3 regions of the Pantoea folii genome follow, and region 2 is predicted to be linked to each of the others. Evidence: predicted binding sites of a transcription regulator. Region 2 holds the regulator's gene; each other region holds the start of a gene.
The links. The regulator LexA, encoded in region 2, represses DNA repair genes until DNA is damaged. The targets are predictions, from matches to a motif close to TNCTGTATGTACATACAGNA.
Positions count from the first base shown of each region.

Region 1: the regulator LexA is predicted to act here: its motif matches at 2,347-2,366, upstream of dinB (DNA polymerase IV).
Region 3: the regulator LexA is predicted to act here: its motif matches at 2,104-2,123, upstream of AC1MDE_RS09165 (DNA translocase FtsK 4TM domain-containing protein).

Region 1 is NZ_JBWXON010000011.1:142,169-149,562, reverse strand. It holds gene lpcA (D-sedoheptulose 7-phosphate isomerase) at 26-604, shown strand; gene AC1MDE_RS14450 (class II glutamine amidotransferase) at 654-1,421, shown strand; gene dpaA (peptidoglycan meso-diaminopimelic acid protein amidase) at 1,392-2,135, opposite strand; gene dinB (DNA polymerase IV) at 2,379-3,434, shown strand; gene AC1MDE_RS14435 (sugar ABC transporter substrate-binding protein) at 3,508-4,578, opposite strand; gene AC1MDE_RS14430 (ABC transporter permease) at 4,606-5,604, opposite strand; gene AC1MDE_RS14425 (sugar ABC transporter ATP-binding protein) at 5,601-7,106, opposite strand.
Region 2 is NZ_JBWXON010000008.1:157,328-164,721, reverse strand. It holds gene AC1MDE_RS11770 (UTRA domain-containing protein) at 1-482, shown strand, start outside; gene psiE (phosphate-starvation-inducible protein PsiE) at 553-963, shown strand; gene ubiC (chorismate lyase) at 1,054-1,572, shown strand; gene ubiA (4-hydroxybenzoate octaprenyltransferase) at 1,597-2,463, shown strand; gene plsB (glycerol-3-phosphate 1-O-acyltransferase PlsB) at 2,527-4,950, opposite strand; gene AC1MDE_RS11745 (diacylglycerol kinase) at 5,078-5,446, shown strand; gene lexA (transcriptional repressor LexA) at 5,552-6,166, shown strand; gene dinF (MATE family efflux transporter DinF) at 6,293-7,394, shown strand, end outside.
Region 3 is NZ_JBWXON010000006.1:35,489-42,882, reverse strand. It holds gene trxB (thioredoxin-disulfide reductase) at 85-1,050, opposite strand; gene lrp (leucine-responsive transcriptional regulator Lrp) at 1,571-2,065, shown strand; gene AC1MDE_RS09165 (DNA translocase FtsK 4TM domain-containing protein) at 2,185-5,652, shown strand; gene lolA (outer membrane lipoprotein periplasmic chaperone LolA) at 5,828-6,439, shown strand; gene AC1MDE_RS09155 (replication-associated recombination protein A) at 6,447-7,394, shown strand, end outside.

The DNA of each region.
Region 1 (7,394 bases), on a different contig from region 2:
AATCTTTCCTCTAAAGGACATCCCTATGTATCAGGACATTATTCGCTCAGAACTTAATGAAGCAGCCGATACGCTTAATAAATTCCTGAGTGACGAAGCGAACATTCACGCGATTCAGCGCGCGGCAGTCTTGCTGGCAGACAGCTTCAAAGCAGGGGGCAAAGTGCTCTCCTGTGGCAACGGTGGTTCTCACTGTGATGCGATGCACTTTGCTGAAGAGCTGACGGGGCGCTACCGTGAAAATCGTCCTGGCTACCCGGCGATTGCCATCTCTGATGTGAGCCACCTTTCCTGCGTCAGCAACGATTTTGGTTATGACCATGTGTTCTCGCGCTATATCGAAGCCGTAGGCCGTGAAGGCGACGTGCTGCTGGGCCTGTCCACTTCAGGTAACTCGGCGAACATCATCAAAGCGGTCGAATCGGCACGCGCCAAAGGGATGAAAGTGATTACCCTGACCGGTAAAGATGGCGGCAAAATGGCAGGCACAGCGGACATCGAAATTCGCGTACCGCATTTTGGCTACGCTGACCGCATTCAGGAGATTCACATTAAAGTGATTCATATCCTGATGCTGCTGATCGAAAAAGAGATGGTTAAGTAATGACGCGTCACTCCTGCTCACGCGGGAGTGCTGACTTAAGGCGGTTGCTATGTGCGAATTGCTCGGGATGAGCGCCAATGTCCCCACGGACATCTGTTTCAGTTTTACCGGTCTGGTGCAGCGTGGCGGCGGAACCGGGCCGCATAAAGATGGCTGGGGCATCACTTTCTATGAAGGAAAAGGGTGCCGCACATTCAAAGATCCTCAGCCCAGCTTTAACTCACCGATCGCCCGTTTGGTGCAGGAATATCCGATCAAATCACATTCCGTGGTCGCTCATATCCGCCAGGCGAATCGTGGTGAAGTGTCGCTGGAAAACACCCATCCGTTTACCCGTGAGCTGTGGGGACGTAACTGGACCTACGCGCACAACGGGCAGCTGAAAGGCTACAAACAGTTGGAAACCGGGACTTTCCGCCCCGTTGGCGAAACGGACAGTGAGAAAGCGTTTTGCTGGATCCTGCATAAGCTGTCTGAGCGTTATCCGCGCACTCCGGGCAACTGGCCGGCGGTATTTCGCTACATTGCTGAGCTGGCGGCTGAGATGCGCGAGAAGGGCGTGTTTAACATGCTGCTGTCGGACGGTCGTTATCTGATGGCGTTCTGCTCGACCAATCTGTATTGGATCACTCGTCGTGCGCCTTTTGGCAAAGCCAAATTGCTCGATCAGGATGTAGAAATTGATTTTATGCAGCAGACAACACCGAAGGACGTTGTGACGGTGATTGCGACACAGCCGCTGACAGGAAATGAAACCTGGCACCGAATAGTGCCAGGCGAGTGGGCATTATTTTGCCTGGGTGAGCGCCAGGAATGACTTCGAGGCAGCATCCGGTGTAGAAATCACCGGCGTGCTGTTCACCGCATATTGACCCGTCGTCGTCACGTTAACCGTTGGCGGTATGTGGTACTTCTCAAAGTACGCATAACCCGGCTGCAGTTCACGCCAGAAGTTGATGTACGTTGAGTAGCGATGACGCTGCATGTTGCTATCGGTCATATGGAACGGATAGATATTGATCTGTACATCCTGCTGACCGTTGCGCAGCGCAGCGTTGACGTAGGTAAAGATCTCGTCCATTGATGCGTTGGTCATGGCGTAGCAGCCAATTGAGACGCAATCACCGTGAATCATCAAATAGTTACCGTCATAGCCTTTATCACGATCGTATTGATTCGGGAAGCCGGTATTAATCGCGCGGTAGAAACGGCTGTCCGGTTTTAACTGGTTCAGCTTAACGTTATAAAACCCTTCCGGACTTTTAAAATCGCCCTGACGACGCTTAGGCCCTAATCCGCCAGAGAAATTACAAATGCGATAGCTGTCCAGCAGACGATATTCATTACCGATTTTGCCGTACAGTTCCAGCGTACGCTCTTCCTTGAAGATCTGAATAAAAACAGGAGTGCCAAGTAATTGTTTCTTTAACTCTTTGCTCACCGGTGCCGACAGTTGCGTTGGCTCTGGCGAAATGGCCCAGCTAAGGACTGGCATAAGAATCATCGCAAGCCACAATGCGATTCTGCCCATTCTGTGTGTACCTTGAAGTGAAGAGAGACGATGACGCTGAGCGTCTTGGTATTGCATTATCGGAAATATCCGCTACCGCAGCGCAACATTAACATTGTCTGAGGTTTAATCAAGACAGTCTCCGTGAAAATGGTGCAATCCTAAAGGGATTACGACCAGAATTTTGTAAACTTTAATTCATCGCTCAACAAATATTGCCGAAGTTTTTTACTGCTGTATACTTATCCAGTATTCGGAGGGCGTATGCGCAAAATCATTCATGTCGATATGGACTGCTTTTTCGCGGCCGTTGAAATGCGCGACGATCCTTCATTAACGGATATACCTATCGCCATTGGCGGCAGCCGGGTGCAGCGTGGTGTCATCAGCACCGCCAACTATCCCGCGCGCAAATATGGCGTGCGCAGCGCGATGCCGACGGCAATGGCGCTCAAGCTCTGCCCGCATCTGAAATTACTGCCTGGACGCTTCGATGCCTATAAAGAGGCGTCACGCCAGATACGCGATATTTTCTCACGCTACACCCCATTGATTGAGCCCTTATCACTGGATGAAGCGTATCTTGATGTCACCGATAGCGAGCATTGTCAGGGATCAGCGACGCTAATGGCGCAGGCGATACGTGCCGATATCCTGCGCGAAACCGGTTTAACCGCCTCGGCTGGCATTGCGCCGATCAAATTCCTCGCCAAGATCGCCTCCGATTTAAATAAGCCCAACGGGCAATACGTCATTACACCGCAAGTGATGCCGGACTTTTTACTGACGCTACCGTTGAGCAAAATTCCTGGCGTAGGAAAAGTGGCGACCAAAAAACTGGAAGAGATGGGACTGCGCACCTGCGCCGATGTGCAGAGAGCCGATCTCGCCTTGCTGCTGAAGAGATTTGGTAAATTCGGCCGCGTGCTCTGGGAGCGCAGCAACGGCATTGATGAACGCGATGTGGTGGTGGAGCGCGAACGCAAATCGCTCGGTGTCGAACGCACATTGATGGAGGACATCCACAACTGGGAGCAGTGTCTGGCAATCATTGATTACCTCTATGCTGAGCTGGATCGACGCCTGACAAATATCCGTCCCGACAAGCAAATCGCGCGTCAGGGCGTGAAGCTCAAATTTAATGATTTCCAGCAGACCACGCAGGAGCATGTCTGGCCGGTGTTGAACAAGGATGACATGATCGCAGTGGCGCGGCAGGCATGGGATGAAAGGCGTGCCGGGCGCGGCGTGCGGTTGGTGGGATTGCATGTGACGCTGGTGGATCCGCAATTGGAGCGGCAGCTAGTGTTGGGTTGGTAAAACCTTGAGTATGGCCTTGGCTATCATCCTGGCGGCTTGAAGCGCCGCCAGGATGCCCTATTCGGCCACTGAATTACTTCTTAGCGTACTTCGCTTCCAGCGTGGCAAACCACGGCGCAACAAAATCGTTGTTCACACCCCAGCCTGGAATAATCTTGTTCAGGGTTGCTACGTTAATCGCCCCTTGCTGGCTATTCAGCAACTGCTGCGAAATGGAAGACGCTTTAAACTCGTAGCTTGCCGGAGTGGCTTCACCCGCGATTTTATTGGCCACTAAGCGCATATTGACCGCACCGATGGTTTTTGGATCGACCGCGACCGTCTGCACCCATGGGCTGTTCTTCTCATGCATCAACTGCAAGTCCTGGTTGGACACGTCAATACTGTAGATTTTGATTTCAGTACGACCATTCTCTTGTAGCGCTTTATAAGCACCCTGACTGAACGCGTCCCACGACGCCCAAATCGCATCTATTTTACCTTTTGGATATTTTGCCAGGATCGCACCCACTTTGTTGGCGGTGTCGCCCTGTACATCGGTAGAAACTGCGCCAATGGATTCCAGCTGATGAATGCCTGGATTCTCTTTCAGCAGTTTCTCATAAACTACCTGGCGACGTTCCTGCGGCGGGAAGCCTGCGACCCACAGTTTGATGATGTTGGCTTTACCATGGAAATCACTGATCAACTGACCCAGTGACGCCTGCGCCAGCGAGGCATCATCTTGCGCAGTGACGGTCACGCCATTGACCGGCGTATTTACCGGGGTATCAAAGACGGACAGTTTGATACCTGCATCGACAATGTGTTGCACCAGAGCGGTGGAGTAGGGTTCTTTGCCGTGAGAGAGAATGATGCCATCGTATTTCTGGCTGATCGCCTGATTAACAAAGTCCTGGAAACGCGCATCATCGCCGTTACTCAGGAAAGTACTGACTTTAAAGCCCAGTTGACGACCTTGCTGAATGGCACCGGCAATAAACTGCGTGGTGTTATCGTCAGACCCCAGGTTACGGATGATGGCGATGCGCACCGGACCTTCGTGATTCGCAATCGCTGCGGGAACCGGGGTAACGGTATCGGCAAAGGCAGCGCTGGCGTTCAGCAGGCTTAAGGCCAGCAGCGAAAGGGTAATTTTTTTCATTAGAATCTCTTTCTCAGTAAACGCGCCTTAGCGGCGCTGAATGTAGGTAATCGCCAGGGCCAGAGCCAGCACCAGGCCTTTGATAATGTCCATGGCGTAATAAGGCACGGACAACATCACCAGCCCGTTCTGCAACACACCCAGAATCACCGCGCCCACCAGCGTACCGAGCGCGTTAGGTTTGCCGGAACCGGCCAGCGAGAAGCCGATCCATGCCGCGGCAACGGCATCCATCAAATATCCACTGCCGGCGTTCACCTGCGAGGAGCCAATACGCGATGCCAGCAGAATGCCGCCTAATCCGGCCAGCAGCGATGCGAGTACATAGGCCAAAACGCGGTAGCGCGTGGTGCGAATACCGGAAAGGCGTGCGGCTTCTGGATTGCCACCCAGCGCGTACATGCGACGGCCATGCTTGGTCAATGACAGTGCCAGTTGTGCCACAATCGTCACTACCAGCATGATGATCACAATGGTCGGCACCTGACCCAACAGACCGAACGCTGCGGGGATAGTGCCCTCCGCCATATCGCCGCTTGGCATCACCATATTCTCGGTAATCGAACCGCCGAAGCTGTAAGTCATCGCCACGCCCTGAATGACAAACAGGGTGGCCAGTGTAGCCAGCATGTCGGGAATGCGCAGAATCACGATCAGGAAGCTGTTTAGCAGCCCCACCAGAGTGCACAGCAGCAGCGTGATGATAATGGCTTCGGTGGTGCCAAAGCCGTGCCAGACAAACAGCGAAATCACCAGCGCATTGGCCAGTGAGGCGGTTGAGCCTACCGACAAATCGAAGCCGCCGATGGTCAGCGAAATCGACACACCAATCGCAATTACCGTGACGATAGCAATCGAACGCAGGATGTTGATGATGTTGGTGGGCTCGAGGAAGCTGTCCGATGCCAGACCAAACCCAGTGATCAGAATCACCACGGTCAGCAACATGCCCCATTTATAGAGAAAATCGAATAGTTTATGACGCAGAGAAACCTGCGGGTTCAGGGATAGTTCTTTGCTGCTCACGCAGGGGTTCCTCCGGTGGAATAAAGCAATAGCATCTCTTCTGTGGCCTGACGACCTTCCATCTCTGCCACAATGCGCCCATCCCAGAGCACACAAATACGGTCACATAAGCCGACCAGTTCGGAAAACTCGCCCGAAGCGTAGATGATGCCTTTGCCTTCACGTGCCAGGCCGTCAATCAGGCTGAACAGATCGGTTTTGGCTTTGATATCGACACCTTTAGTTGGCTCATCAAGAATCAGCACATCGGCGTTGTTGCGCAGCCATTTTCCAATCGCCACTTTTTGCTGATTCCCGCCCGACAGACGACGCAGAATCTGCGCCGGGCCGGTGGTACGCACGTTGAGGCGCTGAATCACCTCTTCGGCCCAGCGCCAGGCCTGACGATGACCGAACAGGCTCCAGCGGGAAAAACTGTTGTCCGCGCTGACGCTCAGGTTCATGCTCACCGGTTCATCAATGAAAATACCCTCTTTACGACGCTCTTCCGGCACCAGCGCCATACGGTTTTCCACCGAATCATGTGGAGAACGCGGTCGCCACGGTTTGCCGTGCAGCTCGCCTTTTTCTACGCGGCTTTTGTTTGCACCAAACAGCGCCTTACACAGCTCGGTTTTCCCTGCACCCGCTAAGCCGGCAATGCCGAGGATTTCGCCTTTGCGCAGATGCAGTGAAATGTCCGCCAGCAGTTGATCATCGTGCAGACCTTCCACCGACAGCAGCAGCGGTTGCTCACTCTGTTCACGGCGAGGTGGATAGACATCGGTCAACTGGTGCCCCAGCATTTTCTCAACAATCTGCTCGCCACTCAGTGCCGCCATCGGGCTGCTTTCAATCAAGCGGCCATCGCGCAGCACGGTTAAGCGATCGCAAATCGCTTTGAGTTCGTGAATGCGGTGGGAGATAAACACCACGCCAATGCCGTTGCTTTGTAAACGACGCACCACGGTAAACAGACGCTCGCTTTCATGCTGATCCAGCGGCGCGGTCGGTTCATCCAGAATGAGAAAACGGCAGTGATGGGAGAGGGCGCGCGCCAGCAGGATTTGTTGTTTCTCCGCCAGCGAGCAGCGTTCCACCAGACGATTAACATCGATGTTCACTTCCAGCTGATTGAGCAGGGCACGCGCCTGACGGCGGATCTCGCGCCAGCTATAGACATGGCCGGGTTCTGCCAGCTGATCGAGCAGAATGTTTTCTGCCACGCTGAGCTGCGGCACCAGCGCCACATCCACTTCCTGCTGCACCAAATGAATACCGAGTTTTTTGGCATCGCGCGGTGAACGAATGGAGACCGGCGCATCGTCCAGCAGAATCTCGCCGCTGTAATCACTGTGCGCGCCGGATAGCACTGCCATCAGGGTGGATTTTCCCGCGCCATTGGCTCCGGTCAACGCATGCACCGATCCGCCCTCGGTCAGAAAATCGACCTGGGTCAGTGCGGCAAAACCGCCAAAAGCGATGGAGATATTACGCATCTCCAGGCGGTTAATCGCACTCATGGGGCAGGCCTTTCATTAAGAGAGTGGGTGGCATTTTTTCTGAACCCATAACGCTGGGCAACAAACGAAAGCGCATAAGCTAGCACGAAATCTTATTAGCCATCCAGACATCTGGGCGTAACGGCGTCTAAAACTAGAGAGGGAGTGTGGAGTGGTAGAATGCTGGGGTAATAAGCAGGATTTATAGTGAAATATGCTGCATGTTACTGTCGGTCTCAAAATGGGTTCCGGCAAATATTGCGGCCTTATTAGCAAGAGAATCCTTAACCTCAGGATTGCAGGCATAAA
Region 2 (7,394 bases):
TGTATAACCCGGCCCATCACAGCCACTTTCATGCCATGGCCGCCGAGCAAGGGCGCATCGCTCTCACTGAAGTGATTGAGGCACGGGAAGTCCCGGCACAGCTGGTGATTGCACGACATTTGCAGTTACTGGAAGGGGATAGCGTGTTTCGCATTCGACGCCTGCGACGTATTGATGGGCGCGCGGTGTTGTACGTGGAGCATTACCTCAATCCGGCCTTTTTTCCCGGCCTGCTAGAGGAAGACCTCACCCGCTCACTTACCGATCTCTACGATCAGCGCTATGGCATTCGTTACGGCGGCGCTCGCTTTACCATTCTGCCCGGCCCGCTTCCTGCGCGCGCGGCACCTGCACTCAATGTCGCCAGCGGAACTCCCGGATTACTCATTACACGCATTAACCGCGATCAACACAAACGGGTCATCGACTGTGACTGCGAGTACTGGCGCTATGACGCGCTCTGTGTGGATGTTGATGTGTAGCATATTGTGATTTCGATCACACTACAGCATGATAGCCTCAGAGAGTTTCCGTACTTTGAGGCGCACAAAAATGACAACAAAATCAGCACCGGGGCAGCTTATTGCTTCGGTATTACAGTGGGTTCTGAATATTGGCCTGGTGACGTTGGCCATCATCCTGGTGGTGTTTCTTGGCAAAGAGACAATCCATTTAGCCAATGTGCTGTTCAGCACCGGTGAGCAGGCGTCTTCTTACCTGCTGATCGAAGGCATCGTGATCTATTTTCTCTATTTCGAATTTATCGCGCTGATAGTGAAGTACTTCCAGTCCGGCTATCACTTCCCGCTGCGTTATTTCATCTATATCGGCATCACCGCAATCATTCGTCTGATTATCGTTGACCATAAAAACCCGTTCGACACGCTTTATTATTCAGCGGCGATTTTAATTCTGGTGGTCACGCTGTGGTTAGCCAATAGTAATCGCTTAAAGCGCGAATAATCCCCCTTCTGTCTGGCGTGGCACAACCAGCAGTGCCACGCCCGATTCTCTGCGTTAAACTAGGGCAACTTTTTCTCCGGAGATGTCCTGATGTCGCATCACGCGCTGCGCCAGTTACTCGCACTGCATTGGCTGCCAGCCACTTCCCCCTTGCTTTCCCCCCCTCTGCTTGACTGGTTGCTGGAGGAAGACTCCATGACGCGTCGCTTCGAGCAGCATTGCCAGCAGGTGACGGTGGAACTGATCCGCGAAAGCTTTATTACCGCTGACGAGATGGCGCCAGAAGCGGAATTCCTGCCCGCCGATGATCGCTTTTGGTTACGTGAAATCGTGCTGTGCGGCGATGGCGAACCCTGGTTGATTGGGCGAACCGTGGTGCCAGAAAGCACGTTGAACGGCCCGGAGCAGATGCTGCAAAATCTTGGCACCCGTCCGCTGGGGCGCTATCTTTTCGCCTCCTCGACGCTGAGCCGCGATTTTATCGATCCCGGTCAGGTGGACGATCTGTGGGGACGTCGCTCGCGCCTGCGTTTATCAGGCAAACCGCTGCTGCTAACTGAACTGTTTTTACCAGCGTCGCCGTTGTATCGCGCGCTGAATCAAGGATAAAGGATTGTGGAAAAAACCTTAACTATGACCAAATGGCAGGCTTATCGGCGCCTGATGCGCATCGATAAACCGATTGGCACGCTGTTGCTGCTGTGGCCCACCATGTGGGCACTGTGGTTATCAGGCATGGCGGTGCCGCCTTTGTCTGTGCTGGTGGTATTTGTGCTCGGCGTCATTGTGATGCGTGCCGCGGGCTGCGTGATCAATGATTATGCGGACCGTAAGGTGGATGGTCATGTCAAACGGACCGCATCGCGTCCGCTGGCGAGCGGCGCGGTGACGGAGAAAGAGGCCAAAATCCTGTTTGTCGTGCTCGGGTTGCTGGCATTTGCGCTAGTGCTGACCATGAACCGTATGACGATTTTGCTGTCATTTGGTGGCCTGGCACTGGCGTGGGTCTATCCGTTTATGAAGCGCTACACCCATTTACCCCAGGTGGTATTGGGAGCGGCATTCGGCTGGGCGATTCCAATGGGTTGGGCGGCGGTTAGTGAGTCCTTACCTCTTGTTTGTTGGCTGGTGTTCTTCGCGAATATCTGCTGGACGGTGGCTTACGACACGCAATATGCGATGGTTGATCGTGATGACGACCTAAAGATTGGCGTGAAATCCACAGCGATTCTGTTCGGACGTTTCGATAAATTGATCATCGGCTTATTGCAGTTGGCCACGTTGGGGCTAATGGCGCTAGTCGGATTGATGTTGCATCTGAACGGGGCGTTTTACTGGTCACTGCTGGTGGCGGGCGGCTTCTTTGTGTATCAACAAAAGCTGATTGCTCAACGTGAACGCGATCCTTGCTTCCAGGCCTTTCTAAATAATAACTACGTTGGTCTGGTGCTGTTTATCGGCGTACTTCTCAATACTCAGCCATTTATTGACCTGTTTTAAGGGGTTGCTGCCATAAAAAAGGCGACCCGTTGAAGGTCGCCTTTCTGTTTTTTATGCCCGACGTTATTCGTGGGCTACAGCACTTTCAATGGTCAGACGGACATCACTGGTCACCAGCTCTGCCAGCATCTGCCACATAATGTGGGTGCGTTCCGCATCGGCATCGCCTGAATCACTGATGTAGCCTTCATCACGCAGTGACAGCACCAGCGCGGTAAACACTGCTTTGTCGAAGAACTCTGGCGCGTTAATGCCATGCAACACCGACAAACGCTGCGCCAGCGTGCGGCTCTCTTTCTCCAGCGTGCCGCGGTTAATCGTCGGCTTGGCACTCAGAATGGCGAAGGTGATGGCAAAACGCTGCAGCGTTTCACGGATACCGGCAGCCAGCAGTTGCAATGAACGATGGCGGGCCGGATTCATGCGTAACTGCCCATCATGCTCGGTAATCAGGCCTTGTCGCGCCATCTCAGCACAGAGGGCATTCAGCACGCCTGGCAGCTCTGCGTTATCCCAGCGCAGGAACAGCTCACTCTTCAGCATCGGGTAAACCAGACTCACCTGACGCAGCAGCTCCGCCTCACTGATCTCACGATGCTGCTGCACAATAGCGGCAATCAGCGATGGCATGACCAGCATGTGGTGGATGTTGTTACGGTAGTAGGTCATCAGGACGGCCTGCTCGCGCGGCAGAATGATGATATCGCCAATGCTGTCTTGTTCCGTCTCGAACTTGTTCATGCCCATGGCGTGATCAAGCAGCGCTTCAGCACTCATCTCCGGCACAGTCGCTTCCGGTGAATAAGGCACGTTACGCAGCAGCTGGGTGTAGCATTCCAGTTGCTCAATCAACTGCTCACGCGTCAGGGAACGCTGACGAGAAGCCAGCAGCGCGGTGACGCACAGGTTCATGGCGTTGGCGGCACCGGCTTCGTTAATACGCACCATCAGACGTGCCGCAATATCATTTACGGTCGGCGTCATCCATGCCGGGCGTTGTGGTTCAATCGGATCGATCGCATCACGCCATTCCGGCACGTTTTTGTTCAGATAGTTCATCAACGGCAGGGGTTCGCCGAAGTTAACGTAGCCCTGGCCAAGATTGCGCAGTTTACGTAACCCGCGCACCATCTGCAGGAAACTCTCTTTCTCTTTGGCCGCGCCACGTAACTCTTTAGCGTAAGTACCCACTTCCATGACGTGTTCATAGCCGATGTAGATCGGAACAAACGTAATCGGACGGCTACCGCCACGCAGCATCGCTTGCAACGTCATGGACAGGGTGCCGGTTTTAGGATCCAGCAGTCGGCCCGTACGCGAGCGTCCACCCTCAACAAAGTACTCTACCGAATAACCGCGGCTGAACAGCTCGCCGAGATATTCACGGAACACCGTGGAATAGAGTTTGTTGCCCTTGAAGGTACGGCGGATAAAGAAAGCACCCAGACGACGGAAAATCGGACCTGCTGGCCAGAAGTTCAGGTTGATGCCGGCCGCGATGTGTGGCGGCACCAGCCCCTGATGGTAGAGCACGTAAGAGAGTAGTAGATAGTCCATGTGGCTGCGATGGCAGGGCACATACACAATCTCATGGCCATCTTGCGCCAGCTGACGCACGCGCTCGCCACCGTTGACGTTGATGCCCTGATAAAGGCGGCTCCACAGCCAGCCCATCACGCGGTCTGTGACGCGAATGGCCTCATACGAGAAGTTCGCTGCGACCTCTTCCATCATCTCAACAGCATTCTGCTGGGCTTTCTCGTGCGAGATTTTTTTGCTGCGCGCTTCGTCTTCAACCGCTTTTTCAATCGCTTTGGATTGCAGCAGCTTGTTGAACAGATCCTGACGCGCAGGCAGACGTGGGCCTACAGCAGCCAGGCGCTGACGCGCGAAGTGAATGCGAGCCACGCGTGCCAGCTTCTGGGCAATCGACTTATCCGTACCGTGCTCCGTCGCCATCTGGCGCAGGGAAACGGTCGGCGAGAAGCGCACAAAGCTGTCACGTCCGTGCCACAAAATGGCGAAGAATTTCTCTACACCATTAAGGATGCGCAGATGTGGCGTATCTTCTCCCTGGATTTCGCGTCCCGGCGCACGACCAAACATCACCGCAACTGGTAACATCTGTACGTCGAGATCAGGGTTACTGCGGTGCAAATCGAGATAGTCGTGGAATAGCTTCACCGACTCAGGATTGGCAACGAAATAGGGGAATACGCGTGGGCCATCATGAATAAACACGTGACGCGGCAGTAGCGTGCCGTCGATCTCCAGCGGAGCCAGCGGATCGGGCAGATCATGTTTCAGGCACTGTGCCCGAAGAGTGAGCAGGTCAGCCTTTGAATCATAAGGCAAAACATACATCACTGGACGAGTCGGATCGATCCCGTGTTCTGAGACAGGATCGGTCGGAATGACCTTACTCTTTACCAAAAAAGAGAGTGGTAAATTCAATAGTTTGTAATAAAGTTTACGCCAACCTGACATAGACAACTTAAAGCCTCTTGTTAGCAAAGCGCGGCAAGCATACCAGAAAGTGCAACGAAGATCTGTGGCTTACACGACCTCAGATAGCCCACATATTGACGCCAAATCACATCAAGGGTTCCAAAGCATGGCAAATAACGTCACCGGTATTCAAAGAATAGTGAATGCAGCCGGTTATTCCTGGCAGGGCTTGCGCGCCGCCTGGAAACATGAAGCCGCATTTCGTCAGGAAGCCATTGCTGCACTGGTGGCGATTGTGGTGGCTTGCTGGCTGGATGTTGATGCGATTTCCCGTGTGCTGATGATTGGCTCCGTGGTGCTGGTGATCATCGTTGAAATCCTGAATAGCGCCATTGAAGCGGTGGTGGACCGCATTGGGCAAGAGCGTCATCCTTTAGCCGGACGAGCAAAAGATATGGGCTCAGCGGCGGTGTTGCTGGCTATCTTACTGGCTCTGTTTGTCTGGATCGCACTGCTCTGGTCGCATTTGCGATAGGTATTCCAGAATCTTCAAACCGCTGATTTTTCCCTCTGTTTTGGTTTTCATTTCGCCAATACCTGTATATACTCACAGCGACTGTATAAACAACCAGGGGGCGGGATGAAAGCGTTAACCACCAGGCAGCAACAGGTCTATGATCTGATTCGCGACCACATTAACCAGACCGGCATGCCGCCAACGCGTGCGGAAATTGCTGCGCAACTGGGTTTTCGCTCGCCCAATGCTGCGGAAGAACACCTGAAAGCACTGGCGCGTAAAGGCGTCATCGAGATTGTATCCGGTGCATCTCGCGGCATCCGCCTGCTAATGGAAGAAGAAGTCTCCGAAGGGTTGCCGCTGATCGGTCGCGTGGCCGCCGGTGAGCCGCTGCTGGCGCAAGAGCACATCGAAGCGCACTATCAGGTTGATGCCAATCTGTTTAAACCTACCGCCGATTTTCTGCTGCGGGTGAGTGGTATGTCGATGAAAGACATCGGGATTATGGACGGCGACTTGCTTGCAGTGCATAAAACCCAGGAAGTCCGTAATGGTCAGGTTGTGGTGGCGCGCATTGATGATGAAGTGACCGTCAAACGCTGGAAAAAGCAGGGTGCCATTGTGCATTTGCTGCCAGAAAACACCGAATTCCAGCCGATTGTGGTCGATACCCGTGAGCAGGCTCTGACCGTTGAAGGTTTGGCTGTGGGCATCGTACGTAACGGCGAATGGCTTTAATCTCTCATTGAATTCCCCCGCTGCGGTTGGTCGCTGTGCTGACCGCAGTCTGATACATTGATTTTCCTCCTCAGGCTGATTGTCGGTTAATGGTCCTATTGACCAGCGCAACAATGGAACGGGCGAATGCGGCTGTTTTCCTCCTCAGATAAAGCATTGTGGCGGCTGGCGCTGCCGATGATTCTCTCCAATATTACCGTTCCGCTGCTCGGTGTCGTCGATACGGCAGTGATTGGCCATCTCGATAGCCCCATTTACCTCGGTGGCGTGGCGGTAGGTGCAACGGCGACCAGTTTCATCTTTATGTTGCTGTTGTTCCTGCGCATGAGCACCACGGGTTTGACTGCGCAGGCGTTTGGCGCGAACGATAAAACCGCCTTAGCGCGGGCGTTGACGCAACCTCTGCTGATCGCCCTGGTGGCGGGCGTGCTGTTTTTATTACTGCGCGCGCCCTTTAGTTTGATCGCAGCCTCATTAATGGGCGGCAGCCCGGAAGTGCAGCACCAGGCACAAATTTTTATCAACATTCGCTGGCTTAGCGCACCGGCGACCTTAGCCAATCTGGTGATTTTGGGCTGGTTGCTTGGCGTGCAATATGCGCGAGCGCCGATGGTGCTGCTCATTGTCGGTAACCTGGTGAATATCCTGCTCGATCTCCTGTTTGTGCTGAAGCTTCACTGGGGCGTTGCAGGTGCGGCGGCGGCAACGGCGGTGGCAGAGTACGTCACGCTGGGTGTGGGGTTATGGATGGTGGTACGTGTGCTTAAGTTGCGCGGCATTTCTTTCAACCAGCTAAAACAGAGCTGGCGTGGTGATGCGGCACGCCTGTTCCGGCTCAACCGCGACATCATGCTGCGTTCGCTGATGGTGCAAATCTGTTTCGCGTCACTCACCTTGCTGGGCGCGCGTTTAGGGCCAGATGTTGTTGCGGTGAATGCCGTACTGCTGATGTTCCTGACGTTTACGGCCTATGCGCTGGATGGTTTTGCCTATGCCGTGGAGGCCTGCTCCGGTGAAGCGGTGGGGGCGCGAGATCGCAGTCGCTTATTACTGATTTGGCATGCTGCCTGCCGTCAGGCTGGTATCGTTGCCCTGGCGTTCGCAGCCATCTATGCGATAACCGGCCCCCAAATTGTGGCGTTGCTCACCTCGCTTGAGCCACTGCGAGAGATGGCCGATCGCTATCTTGGCTGGCAGGTGATTCTGCCGCTGATCGGTGTCTGGTGTT
Region 3 (7,394 bases), on a different contig from region 2:
GCGCATGAACTTTAGCATGCAGGCAATAAAAAAGGCGACCTAAACAGGTCGCCTCTTTGCAATTATGATCAGCTTATTAACAAGTTACAGATCGGGTTTAACAAGCCCGTCAAGATAGCGTTCTGCATCCAGCGCCGCCATACAGCCGGTGCCGGCAGAGGTGATCGCCTGGCGATAAATATGATCCATCACGTCACCCGCCGCAAACACGCCAGGAATGCTGGTCTGGGTCGCATTGCCCTGCAGACCGGACTGCACTTTGATATAGCCGTTTTCCAGCGCCAGCTGGCCGTCGAAAATGGCGGTATTCGGGCTATGACCAATCGCCACAAACAGCCCGGCAACATCCAGCGCTTCCGGCTCTTCACCTTTGGTGGAAAGCAGTTTCACACCGGTGACACCCATCTGATCGCCGACCACTTCTTCCAGTGTGCGATCGGTGTGCAGTACGATGTTGCCGTTGCGCACTTTATCCATCAGACGATCGATCAGAATTTTTTCCGCACGGAAGCTATCACGACGGTGAATCAAATGGACTTTCGCCGCGATATTTGCCAGGTAAAGGGCCTCTTCCACCGCGGTATTACCGCCACCAATCACCGCGACTTCTTGATTGCGATAAAAGAAACCGTCACAGGTCGCACAGGCGGAAACGCCTTTGCCTTTGAACGCTTCTTCAGAGGGCAGGCCGAGATAACGTGCGGAGGCGCCAGTAGCAATGATCAGCGCGTCAGCGGTGTATTCGCCACTGTCCCCCGTTAAACGGAACGGGCGATTCTGCAAATCTACCGTATGAATATGGTCGAAAATAATTTCGGTGTTGAATTTCTCGGCATGCTCTTGCATACGTTCCATCAACGCCGGGCCTGTCAGATCGTTCGGATCGCCTGGCCAATTCTCCACTTCAGTTGTGGTGGTGAGCTGACCGCCTTTTTCCAGCCCGGTAATCAATACCGGATTCAGGTTAGCGCGGGCGGCATAGACTGCCGCAGTATATCCGGCAGGGCCGGAGCCTAAAATGAGCAGCTTACTGTGTTTGGCCGTACTCATGCGTTCCTCAGTTTTTTGCGACAACATAGTTTTTGATTGTAGGGAAATTAGCGCAGCAAAAAAAGGTTTCAGCAATTTTGATAACAATCGCTGCAAGCGGCGTAGTCGATGAGTGCAAATTCTGCACGTCGATTGCGCCAAAAGGGGGCAATGCTCGGCAAATTCTGGTGCAGCAGCATTAAAATTCTCATTTAAAAACAGCAACCCAGAACTCTATCTGGCATCTTGTACTGAATTTGGATGTTTTACTTTGACAATCGCCTGCTGTTTTGCGAAAACATTACCAGAAGCGGAGAATATTTAGCGGTTCAAAACAGAATTTCATTTCTGTTTTGCACGTTTTTGCCGGATAAACTCAGTCTGACATTGGTAATGACGCATGATGTGGACAGACAACATGCGTCATACGGATGGAAGCATTACTGCACAGACTTATCGTCTTCACTTCAGTAAGGCCCTGAACAATGAGCGTTTTCAGGGTGTGGCAGGTAAAGGGAAGGAATTAAGAGAGACAATAATAATGGTAGACAATAAGAAACGCCCCGGAAAAGATCTGGACCGTATCGACAGAAACATTCTGAATGAACTGCAAAAAGACGGCCGTATTTCTAATGTTGAGCTTTCAAAACGTGTTGGCTTATCACCTACGCCGTGTCTTGAGCGTGTGCGTCGCCTGGAACGTCAGGGCTTCATTTTGGGTTACACCGCACAACTGAACCCACATTATCTGGATGCTTCTCTGCTGGTATTCGTTGAGATTACTCTGAATCGTGGTGCGCCAGATGTGTTTGAACAATTTAACGCCGCTGTGCAAAAACTTGAGGAAACTCAAGAGTGTCACCTCGTTTCCGGTGACTTTGACTACCTGTTGAAAACCCGTGTACCGGACATGTCCGCCTACCGTAAGCTTTTGGGTGAAACCTTGCTGCGCCTGCCGGGCGTTAACGACACCCGTACTTACGTGGTGATGGAAGAGGTCAAACAGAGCAATCGTCTGGTGATCAAAACCCGGTAATGCAGGGCAGGTGCAAAACTTGCAGGAATTCGGTACACTCCTGTGAATTCATACAGGACCAGCGTCGGGCTTGCCCGGCGCTGTTGCCTTCTTAATTTACAGGCACCTGGAGAGTTCTCTTGAGCCAGGAATATACAGAAGATAAAGACGTTTCGTTACAACCGCTGAGCAGTGGACGCAGGCTGCTGGAAGCGTTGCTCATCCTTGTGGCCCTGTTCGCCATCTATTTGATGGTGTCGCTGGTTAGCTTCAACCCTTCCGATCCCAGCTGGTCTCAGACCGCCTGGCATGAACCGATCCATAATTTGGGTGGTAGTGTCGGCGCATGGCTGGCGGATACGCTCTTATTCATTTTCGGCGTGATGGCGTATGCCATACCTCCGGTCATCATTGGTTTGTGCTGGATTACATTCCGTCAGCGCGATCGCCAGGATTACATCGATTACTTTGCGGTGGGCTTACGACTGATTGGCGTGCTGGCGCTGGTGGTGACCACTTGTGGTTTAGCCGCGCTGAACGTCGATGACATCTGGTACTTTGCTTCGGGCGGTGTGATTGGCAGCCTCGTCAGTAATGCGATGGCACCCTGGTTTAGTTCTGCCGGCGGTACTTTAACGCTGATCTGCGTCTGGGCGGCAGGCATAACCCTGTACACAGGCTGGTCGTGGCTGACGATCGCCGAAAAAATCGGGAGCGTGGTGATGGGCGTGCTGACCTTCGCCAGCAACCGCTCTCGTCATGACGAACCCTGGCAGGAAGAAGATGAGTACGAAGAAGAGGAAGAGCATGCCGAACATGCTGCGCCTCAACTGCGTGCTGCGCAATCGCATGATGACGATGATGACGTTCTACTGGCTAAGCCGCGTAAGGTGGCTGAGCCTATCGCCGAACAGCTGCCGGATGATCCTCTGCTAGCCAAAGCCAGTGCCGCGACAGCTGCAGCCATTGCTGTGACCGCCGAAGCAGCACACCAGGCGCCAGTTGTGCCTTCCCCCGTGTTCAATGCACCAGCCGAAGCGGCACCTGTTGTTCATACCCCGGAAGTGCGAGCGGCAGAAGCACCTGTTGCGGTACCTCCTGCGCCTGAACCGGTTATTCAACCCGCACCGCCGCTGTATCGCTTTGAAGTTCCGGGCGAACCTGCACCTTCAGCGTTTTCACCCGTTGATGAAGATGAAGGGCCACGCATGGGGAACTGGCAGGATGCCGCTCAATCATCTGCTTCTCTGAACACTGCGGCAGCCGCAGCAGTGGGGGCAGCTGCAGCGAAAACGGCTTCTGCGTATACACCCGCTTTCGATGTGGTGCCGGAGCGCGATTACAACCCGCAGGTGAAGCAGGGTATTGGCCCTGAATTGCCGCGTCCGAACAAAGTTAAACTGCCAACACGTCGTGAACTGGCTTCTTACGGCATTAAGTTGCCGTCACAGCGTATGGCTGAAGACAAAGCGCGAGAAGAAGCCGAACAGCAACTGCCTGAAATGACCGCGACCTATCATGAACCGTTACAGGATCATGAAGGGGATGCTGCGTTGCAGGAAGCCCAACTGCGTGAAGCGTTTGCGTCTCAGCAACAGCAGCGCTATGCAGAGACCGGACAGCATCAAGTCGAAGAAGATGAAGAGGCTTTACATCAGGCGCAGTTGGCTAATCAGTTTGCAGCTCAGCAGCAACAACGCTATCAGCAATCTGATACCAATGAAGGCCCAGTATTTAACCTTGATACTTCATCAGCCTTTGATTTTTCGCCGATGAAAGATTTGGTTGATGACGGCCCAAGCGAGCCATTGTTTACCATCGATGCCACGCCTGAGCCGGAAGCGCCTGCGCAATGGCAGCAGCCTGTCGCACCGCAACCTGAAGCGCCTTCGCAGTGGCAGCAGCCTGCCGCACCGCAATCTGGAGCACCTGCGCAGTGGCAACAACCTGCAGCACCGCAGCCGGAAGCCATGCCATCGCTGAATGAGCACAATAGCCCATGGTCATCGCCCGAGACCGAAAGCTATGCTGCGCCAGCAGAAGCGCCTCAACCGGTCGCACCTGCGCAAGATAGCCTGTTCCATCCGTTCCTGGTTCGTCATGAACGTCCGCTGGAAAAGCCTTCTACGCCGCTGCCGACGCTTGATTTGCTGACCTCTCCGCCTTCGGAAGAGGAACCTGTGGATATGTTCGCGCTTGAGCAGACAGCACGTCTGGTTGAAGCGCGTCTGGCCGATTATCGTGTGAAGGCTGAGGTGGTGGGCATCTCGCCTGGCCCGGTTATCACCCGCTTTGAGCTGGATCTTGCTCCTGGCGTGAAAGCCGCACGTATCTCTAACCTGTCGCGCGATTTGGCCCGTTCGCTCTCTGCCGTCGCGGTGCGTGTGGTGGAAGTGATTCCAGGCAAACCTTACGTCGGCCTGGAATTACCGAACAAACATCGCCAAACCGTGTATCTGCGCGAAGTGCTTGATTGCGACAAGTTCCGTGATAACCCGTCACCGCTGTCAGTGGTGCTGGGGAAAGACATTTCGGGCCAGCCGGTGGTGGCCGATCTGGCGAAGATGCCGCACCTGCTGGTTGCCGGTACGACCGGTTCCGGTAAGTCGGTTGGTGTGAACACCATGATCATCAGCATGCTGTATAAAGCCACACCAGAAGAAGTGCGCTTTATCATGATCGACCCGAAAATGCTGGAGCTCTCCGTCTACGAAGGCATTCCGCATTTGCTGACTGAGGTGGTCACCGACATGAAAGATGCAGCGAACGCGCTGCGCTGGAGTGTGGGTGAGATGGAACGCCGCTATAAACTGATGTCTGCGCTGGGCGTGCGTAATCTTGCCGGTTACAACGAGAAAATTGAGCAGGCTGCTGCCATGGGGCGTCCAATTCCAGACCCGTTCTGGAAGCCGGGTGACAGCATGGACACTACGCCGCCAGTGCTGGAAAAACTGCCGTATATCGTGGTGTTGGTCGATGAATTCGCCGATCTGATGATGGCGGTGGGCAAGAAAGTTGAAGAGTTGATTGCTCGCCTGGCACAGAAAGCGCGTGCGGCGGGTATTCACCTGGTGCTGGCAACCCAGCGTCCGTCGGTGGATGTGATTACCGGCTTGATCAAAGCCAACATCCCAACGCGTATCGCCTTTACGGTGTCCAGTAAAATTGACTCACGCACCATTCTTGATCAAGGCGGCGCGGAATCACTGCTGGGAATGGGTGACATGCTTTATATGCCGCCTAACTCCTCAATGCCGGTGCGTGTCCACGGTGCCTTCGTGCGCGATCAGGAAGTGCATGCGGTGGTGCAGGACTGGAAAGCACGTGGACGTCCGCAATACATCGACAGCATTACCGCGGGTGAAGAGAGCGAGAGCACAGCGGGCGGTCTTGATGGTGATGAAGAGCTTGATCCGCTGTTCGATCAGGCGGTCTCATTTGTGGTCGAGAAACGTCGCGCCTCTATCTCCGGTGTTCAGCGTCAGTTCCGTATTGGTTACAACCGTGCAGCGCGCATCATTGAACAGATGGAAGCGCAGGGTATTGTCTCTGAACCGGGCCATAATGGTAACCGCGAGGTGCTATCACCGCCGCCGCATGAGATGTAATCTAGCGCACGCCATGACTTACTTCTGGGCCAGTTAACACTGGCCCGTTGTTTATCTGCAGAACGATCCCCATATCGTTGGGAGCTTTCGGCTTTTTCTTCTGTCGAACAGACAGAGCGGCAACTACGTTTAATGCAGTAAGTGTCGGGAAACCATGAATAAGGAATCGAATCAGATGAAATTACGCGTTATTGCCTGCGGCCTGCTGGCCGGTTTTGTTTCTTCGTCGGTATTGGCGGATGCGTCGAGCGATTTGCAGCAGCGTCTGAACAAAGTGAACAGCTTCCATGCCAGCTTTAGCCAGAAAGTGACAGATGGCAGCGGTGCAAATGTGCAGGATGGTGAAGGTGAGCTGTGGGTTAAACGCCCAAGCCTATTCAACTGGCATATGACCGCGCCAGACGAAAGCGTGATTATCTCCGACGGTAAAAACCTGTGGTTCTATAATCCGTTTGTCGAGCAAGCCAGCGTTAGCCTGCTGCAGAACGCCACCAGCAATACGCCATTCATGCTGATTGCCCGAAATCAGCCAAGCGACTGGCAGCAGTACAACATCAAGCAGCAGGGTGATAATTTCGAACTGACGCCAAAAAGCAGCGATGGCAACCTGAAGCAATTCACCATCAACGTCTCTGCATCCGGAACCATCAACAAATTCAGTGCGATTGAGCAAGATGGTCAACACAGTGATTATCAGCTGAAAAGCCAGAAAAACGGTGCGATTAGCCCAGATAAGTTCACCTTTACACCGCCAAAAGGGGTAACGGTGGACGATCAACGTCAGTGAGGTCGCGGTGAGTAACCTGTCCCTGGATTTCGCCACTTCAAATGAGTTTCAGCCGCTGGCCGCGCGTATGCGGCCAACCACATTGCAGCAGTATATCGGGCAACAGCATCTGCTGGCGGCGGGTAAACCGCTGCCGCGCGCGATTGAAGCCGGGCATTTGCACTCAATGATTTTGTGGGGGCCGCCAGGAACAGGGAAAACAACACTGGCAGAGATCATTGCGCACTATGGCAAGGCGGATGTCGAGCGAATTTCTGCCGTGACATCCGGCGTGAAAGAGATCCGTGAAGCCATCGAGCGCGCGCGGCAGAATCGTCAACTGGGCCGCCGTACCATCCTGTTTGTGGATGAGGTTCATCGTTTTAATAAAAGCCAGCAGGATGCATTCCTGCCCCATATTGAAGATGGCACCATTACCTTTATCGGTGCGACCACCGAGAATCCATCGTTTGAACTCAACTCGGCACTGCTATCGCGTGCTCGTGTCTATCTGCTGAAATCGCTCACCACGGAAGATATTGAACAGGTGCTCACCCAGGCGATGGAGGATAGTGCGCGGGGTTACGGTAACAGCGACATTTTGCTCCCAGAAAACACCCGGCGCATGATTGCTGAGTTGGTTAACGGCGATGCACGTCGTGCGCTGAATACGCTGGAAATGATGGCGGATATGGCAGAGAGCAACGCGCAAGGTCAGCGTGAGCTGACGCCACAGCTGCTGAATGAAGTCTCGGGAGAAAGGGCGGCGCGTTTTGATAATAAAGGCGATCGTTTCTACGATCTGATTTCGGCGCTGCATAAATCCGTGCGCGGTTCGGCGCCAGATGCCGCTCTCTACTGGTATGCCCGCATCATCACGGCCGGGGGTGATCCGCTGTATGTTGCACGCCGTTTACTGGCGATCGCTTCGGAAGATGTGGGCAACGCCGATCCACGCGGTATGCAGGTGGCTATT